Linked DNA regions of Tahibacter amnicola. The protein of the gene in region 1 binds, or shares a complex with, the protein of each later gene. Links are inferred from orthologs where the notes say so. Each region holds a gene or a part of one and is shown in the gene's direction. Other genes may lie near its edges. The genes, in order: N4264_RS24160 and N4264_RS03835.

Region 1 (3,156 bases):
CCCGGCCACGAGATCGTCGGCCGCATCGTGGCCTGTGGTGCGGCGGTGAAAGGGCGGGAGGTGGGGCAGCGCGTGGGGCTGGGGTGGTTTTCCGGCAGTTGCCAGTATTGCCATTCCTGCCTGCGCGGCGACCAGCACCTGTGCGGTAGCAGCCAGGAAACGATTGTCGGTCGCCACGGGGGATTCGCCGAGCGTGTGCGCAGCCATTGGCTCTGGGTCACGCCGCTGCCGGAAAGCCTGGCGTCGGAGGCCTGCGGCCCGCTCTTCTGCGGCGGCATCACGGTGTTCAACCCGATCCTGCTGGCCGGCGTGAAGCCGACAGACCGGGTCGGGGTGGTCGGCATCGGCGGGCTGGGGCATCTCGCCATCCAGTTTCTGCGCCGCTGGGGCTGTGAGGTCACCGCTTTTACCTCCAGCGAAGCCAAGCGCGACGAAGCGATGGCGCTCGGTGCGCACCAGGTCGTACCGAGCAACGACAAGTCCGCGATCAAGCGCTGGGCAGGCTATTTCGACTTCATCCTCGTCACCGTCAACGTGGCGCTGGAATGGCCCGCGTTCACGGCGGCACTGGCACCGCGCGGCCGGCTGCATTTTGTCGGCGCGGTGCTGGAGCCGATCCAGCTGCCGGCCTTCAGTCTGATCGGCGGGCAGAAGTCGGTGGGCGGCTCGCCGGTCGGCAGTCCCGCTACCGTTGAGACCATGCTTGGCTTCTGTGCGCGGCACGCGATCGCGCCGCAGATCGAGGTATTTCCCATGTCCCGGGTCAACGACGCGCTGGCGCACCTGGCGGCCGGCAAGGCGCGCTACCGCGTGGTGCTGAAAGCGGATTTCGACTGATTGGCGACGGCCGGCGCGCTTGCGGCCGCCGTTCACAAAGGGCACTCTCTACCGCCTGTCCGGAAGTCCGATCGGGCGCGGGAACTATTGGTTTGCCGCGCTGTCCGGAGTTTGCCTACGCATACCACCAGAGGATGTTGCGATGTTCACCAAGCTCAGCCTGGCCCTCGCCTTCGCGGCGGCGACCACCACCGCCTTCGCGGCCGAGGACAACAAGGCCATTACCGACGCCATCCACTCCCTGGTGCCGAATGCGAAGATCGACTCGATCTCCAAGTCCGCCCTGCCGGGTTTCTCCGAAGTGGTGACCGGCGGCCAGGTTGTCTATGTCAGCTCCGACGGCAAGTACCTGCTCCAGGGCAGCCTGTTCGACATCGCCAACAAGAAAGATCTCACCGAGTCGCGCCTGGCCGGCATCCGCAAGGAGCTGATCGACCAGGTACCCAAGTCCAAGCGCATCGTTTTCGCACCGAAGGACCCGAAATACACCGTGACGGTGTACACGGACATCGACTGCGGCTACTGCCGCAAGCTGCACGAGAACATCGCCCAGTACAACCAGCAGGGCATCGCGCTCGAATACCTGTGGTTCCCGCGTTCGGGCGTCGGCACGCCGTCCTATGACAAGGCCGTATCCGTCTGGTGCGCGTCCGACCGCAATCGTGCCTTCACCGACGCCAAGGCCGGCAAGGATCCGAAATCGGCCAAGTGTGACAACCCGATCGCCGAACAGTTTGAACTGGGCCAGCGGGTTGGCATCAACGGCACCCCGACGATCATTGCGCCGGACGGCACCCAGATCGGCGGATACCTCCCGCCTGAAGCCATGCGCCAGCGCCTGGACGCCCTCGCCACGGCGTCCAAGTAAGCACGCCATTGCATGATCGAAAGCGGCCCCGGAAACGGGGCCGTTTTTCTGTATGGCGGGATGCGGGCCGTCGCCGGGCGGGTTGGCGAGGGCTCCGGATGTAAACAACGTCCCGGCGGGCGAGTCCGGTTCAGTCCCAAAGATGGCGAGCGCCCGACCCCAGCGGTTATCATGCGCGCCCTTCTGAGAACCCCTCTCCGGAACGGCAATCCATGATCGTCCTTGACGGGCAACCTGCCCTGTCCGCCTTCCGTCTCGACCGCCTCAATCGTCAACTGGCCGAGATCGTCCGTGCGACGCGCCTTGTCAGCGCCCGCTTTGTCTACTTCCTCGATGCGCCCGATGGCTTGACCGACGAGGTGCGCCAGCGTATCGGCGACGTGCTCGAGGCCCGGCCCGGGCCCGCCGGCGCAGCCACTCTGTGGGTGGTGCCGCGCGTGGGAACGATCTCGCCGTGGTCGACCAAGGCCACCGATATCCTGCGCGGCTGCGGTTTCCCCGTGACGCGCGTGGAGCGCGGCCAGGCGTTCCAGATCGACGGCATTCCGGCCAAGGGCACCGCCGAGTGGAAGGCGCTGGTCCGCGTGCTGCATGACCCGATGGTGCACTCGGTCCTGACGGACCTGGCCGATGCCAACGGGCTGTTCCTGGCCGGAAATCCCGGTCCGCTGGCGCACGTGGCCCTGGGCAGCGACGGCATCGCCGCGCTTAACGAAGCCAACCAGCGCCTCGGACTGGCCTTGGCCGCGGACGAGATCGAATACCTCGCGGCGCGCTACGGGGAATTGCAGCGCGATCCGTCCGATGCCGAACTCATGATGTTCGCGCAGGCCAACTCCGAGCATTGCCGGCACAAGGTGTTCAACGCCAGCTGGACCATCGACGGCCAGGACCAGGAAAAGTCCCTGTTCGCGATGATCAAGCACACCCACCAGACTTCTCCTGCGCACACCCTGTCGGCCTATTCCGATAACGCTGCCGTGATCGCCGGCAGCGAAGGGCAGCGTTTCTTCGCCGACGCCGACGGCGTCTACCGGCCGCATGCCGAACTGATCGACTATGCGATCAAGGTGGAAACCCATAACCACCCGACGGCGATTGCGCCGTTCCCAGGCGCATCGACCGGTTCGGGTGGCGAGATCCGCGATGAAGGTGCGACTGGCCGCGGTGGCAAGCCAAAGGCCGGCCTGACCGGCTTCTCGGTGTCGCACCTGCGTATCCCCGACCTGCAGCGGCCGTGGGAGAACGACCGCGCCCTGCCACCGCGCATGGCCTCGGCCTTCGAAATCATGCGCGACGGCCCGATTGGTGCCGCGTCCTTCAACAATGAATTCGGTCGTCCCGCGCTCGGCGGGTATTTCCGCTGCTTTGAGCAGGAAACGGGCGTGCCGGGCGTGCGGCGCGGCTACGACAAGCCGATCATGATCGCCGGTGGCCTGGCCAACCTGCGC
Region 2 (3,379 bases), 5.2 Mb from region 1 along the record:
ATTTGGGGCACCCGCCGGCGGCTTTCAAGGGGGCCGGTGCGAGCCGGCGACCGGATCGGTTATCGTGCGCGGCTGCCACCCGGCACCCAGCCCCCTTCCGGATGCGCCATGTCAGTCCTGATCGCCTATTGCACCGTGCCCGATGCGGAAACGGCCGGCCGGATCGCCGGCCAGCTTGTCCAGGAGCGGCTGGCCGCATGCGTCAACAGCCTGCCGGGCGTGGCGTCCACCTACGTCTGGGAGGGCCGCCTGTGCCGGGATGCCGAGCACCTGCTGCTCATCAAGACGACCCGCGACCAGCTGCCGGCCCTGACCGCCCGTCTGGTGGCGCTGCATCCCTATGAACTCCCCGAGGTCATCGCGGTCGATGTCGCCGCTGGCAATCCGGCCTACCTGGACTGGGTGGCACGATCCGTCGGCCCCGCGCCGCCATGAGGACGCCGGCGAAACCTTCGGCCGGGCATCCCGCGTACGTCACGGAACGTCATCCACTGATTGCTGGAGTCGCAATGAGTCACCGAATTTCCCGCTTCCTGGCCGGACTGGCCGCTTTCCTCGGGATGGGCAGCGCGACAGCCCAGTCGGATGACCTGCTCCTGCCGGTGGAGAAAGCCTTCGCGCTGACCGCCACCGCACCCACCCGGGATACCGTCCGCCTCGACTGGAAAGTCGCGGACGGCTATTACCTCTACCGCTCGCGCATCAAGACGAAGGCAGCCAGCCCGGCAGTGACCCTGGGGACGCTGGACCTCGCCCCGGGCGAGAAGAAGCACGATGAGTTCCTGGGCGATGTGGAGGTCTACCACGGCAGCGCCACCGCCACGCAGTCGTTCACCCTGGCCGATCCTGCCGCCGACACGGTCGAGTTCATGCTCTCCATCCAGGGCTGCCACGAACTGGACCCGAAGATCTGCTACCCCCCGTCGAACACCAAGGTGAGCCTGCGCCTGCCGCCGGTCACCGCCACGACCGCAGCGGCGCTGCGCGAGCCGGCCCCGGCCCCGGTGGAAACCCTGCCGGTTGCCGCACCGGCCGCCTCGACTTCGCTCAAGGACGCACTCGGCCAGATCGGTGGCAAGGCCATTGCCACACCGGCCGACCCGGCGGAAGGCGAGGCCGGCCTGCCGCTGCCGCCGGAGCAGGCCTTCCGTTTCGAAGCCATTGCCAGCAGCCCGACCGAGCTGCTGGCCCGCTGGACCATGCCCAAGGGCTACTACCTCTATCGCGACAAGACACAGCTGACGGTCAAGGGTGATGCCGGCATCCAGCTCGGCGCACCGCGCTGGCCCGAGGGCAAGCTGCACAAGGACGAAAAGTTCGGCATGGTCACGGTGTTCTTCGACCAGGTCGAGCTGCCGATTCCCTTGATCCTGCCCAAGCCCGGCGGCGCCGTGATGACGCTCGAGGCCAGCTTCCAGGGCTGCGAGGACAACGGCGTGTGCTATCCCGTGATGACCCGCACTGTCTCTATCGACTTGCCGGCGGCAACCGCCGAGCAGGTGGCGGCTTCGCAGAAGACCCCGGTCGCGAGCACTGATGCCGCGGGCGAACAGTCGGAAGAACAGGTCCTTGCCGCGCGCCTTTCCAGCGACCGGCTGATGACCCTGCTCTGGTTCTTCGGATTCGGCCTGCTGCTGGCGTTCACACCGTGTGTCTTTCCGATGCTGCCGATCCTCTCGGGCATCATCGCCGGCGCCGGCGAGAACGTCTCCACGAAACGGGCCCTGGTGCTGTCGCTGGTGTATGTACTGGCGTCCACGGCGATCTTCACCATCGCAGGCGTCGTGGCCGGGCTGGTCGGCGCCAATCTGCAGGCCGTGTTCCAGAAGCCCTGGATCCTGTGGAGTTTCGCCGGTCTTTTCGTCGCGCTGTCGCTGTCGATGTTCGGCTTCTACGAACTGCAGCTGCCCTCGTCGTGGCAGAGCCGCATTGCGACGGTCAGCAATCGCCAGCAGGGCGGATCGCTCATCGGCGTGGCCATCATGGGCGTGCTGTCGGCCCTGATCGTGGGCCCCTGCGTCGCGCCGCCGCTGGCTGCGGCCGTGCTGTACATCAGCCAGACGCGCGACCCGTTCTTCGGCGGCCTGGCCCTGTTCGTCCTTTCGCTGGGCATGGGCGCACCCCTGGTGGTCGCCGGCACGGCGGCCGGCCGCTTCCTGCCGCGCGCCGGCGCGTGGATGGACGCGGTCAAGTCCGTGTTCGGCGTGAGTTTCCTGGCCCTGGCCATCTGGATGCTGTCGCGCATCCTCGATCCGACCTGGATCATGCTGATGAGCGGCGCACTGGCGATCGCCTGCGCCGTGTTCCTGGGCGCACTGGAACGCCTGCCGGAACACGCTTCGGGCTGGCGCACGCTGTGGAAGAGCCTGGGCGTGCTGCTGCTGATCTTCGGTGCTGCGCAACTGGTCGGCGTGGCCGCCGGATCGCGCGACCTGCTGCAGCCGCTCAAGGGGCTGGGCGGCGGCGGCGCGCCGGTGGAAGAGAAGGGGCTGCCCTTCCGCACCATCAAGAGCGTCGACGACCTCGACCGCGAACTCGCCGCCGGCAAGACGGTGATGCTCGACTTCTATGCCGACTGGTGCGTCGCGTGCAAGGAAATGGAACACCTCACCTTTACCGAGCCGTCCGTGCACCAGGCGCTTTCCGGCATCACCCTGCTCAAGGCTGACGTCACTGCCAACGACGACGTCGACCAGGCGCTGATGAAGCGCTTCGGCCTGGTCGGCCCGCCGGCCACGCTGTTCTTCGATGCGAGTGGCCAGGAAGTCCGCCCGCGACGCCTGATCGGCTTCGAGGCCGCAGACAAGTTCGTCGCCCGCGTGCAGCAGGTGCCGCGCGGATGAGCGTCAAACGCACCATTGGGGTCATCGCCCTGGCGCTGGCGGCCGGCACGGCCGGCCTGGTTTCCGGCACCTTCCTCACCGGGCAGGTACCGCCGCCCTGGATTACCTCGCCCCTCAGCCGTACCGAGTTTGGTCGCAAGCTCGCCGATGCCTGGATCGAAGCCGCTGCGCCGCGCGCACCGCAGGGTGTCGTCGTTGCCGGCAAGGGCGACCGCCGCCCCGACCTTTCCCTGCTGCAACTGGATGGCAGCACCACGGAGCTGGCGCAATGGGACGGCAAGGTCGTCTTGCTCAATTTCTGGGCGACCTGGTGCGCGCCCTGCCGCGAGGAGATGCCTGCCCTGGACAAGTTCCAGCAGGCCTGGTCGCCCAAGGGCGTGCAGGTGGTCGGACTGGCACTGGACGATGCGGCTTCGGTGAAGGAATTTCTGGCGGGTACGCCGGTGGCCTATCCCATCGTCCTGCCGCCGCCGTCCGCGCCGCAAGTCGCCACGCAATTTGGCAATACCTACGGCGTATTGCCGTTCAGCGTGCTG

The links.
Region 2: the proteins of N4264_RS24160 (region 1) and N4264_RS03835 are in contact, whole or in part, in a crystal structure (PDB 1JZD), measured with the Escherichia coli proteins. The link is inferred for Tahibacter amnicola from one-to-one orthologs.

What each region holds. Positions count from the first base shown.
Region 1 is NZ_CP104694.1:6,093,032-6,096,187, reverse strand. Bases 1-2,842 are described here. They hold N4264_RS24160 (DsbC family protein), read left to right. Parts: upstream 1-979; coding sequence 980-1,705; downstream 1,706-2,842. Other genes in these bases: purL (phosphoribosylformylglycinamidine synthase), read left to right, coding at 1,918-2,842; ahr (NADPH-dependent aldehyde reductase Ahr), read left to right, coding at 1-837. Outside these bases: more of purL, read left to right, coding at 2,843-3,156. UniProt on the Escherichia coli protein: Acts as a disulfide isomerase, interacting with incorrectly folded proteins to correct non-native disulfide bonds.
Region 2 is NZ_CP104694.1:918,752-922,130, reverse strand. Bases 112-3,176 are described here. They hold N4264_RS03835 (protein-disulfide reductase DsbD), read left to right. Parts: upstream 112-509; coding sequence 510-2,843; downstream 2,844-3,176. Other genes in these bases: N4264_RS03830 (TlpA family protein disulfide reductase), read left to right, coding at 2,840-3,176; cutA (divalent-cation tolerance protein CutA), read left to right, coding at 112-435. Also shown: more of cutA, read left to right, coding at 109-111; more of N4264_RS03830, read left to right, coding at 3,177-3,379. UniProt on the Escherichia coli protein: Required to facilitate the formation of correct disulfide bonds in some periplasmic proteins and for the assembly of the periplasmic c-type cytochromes.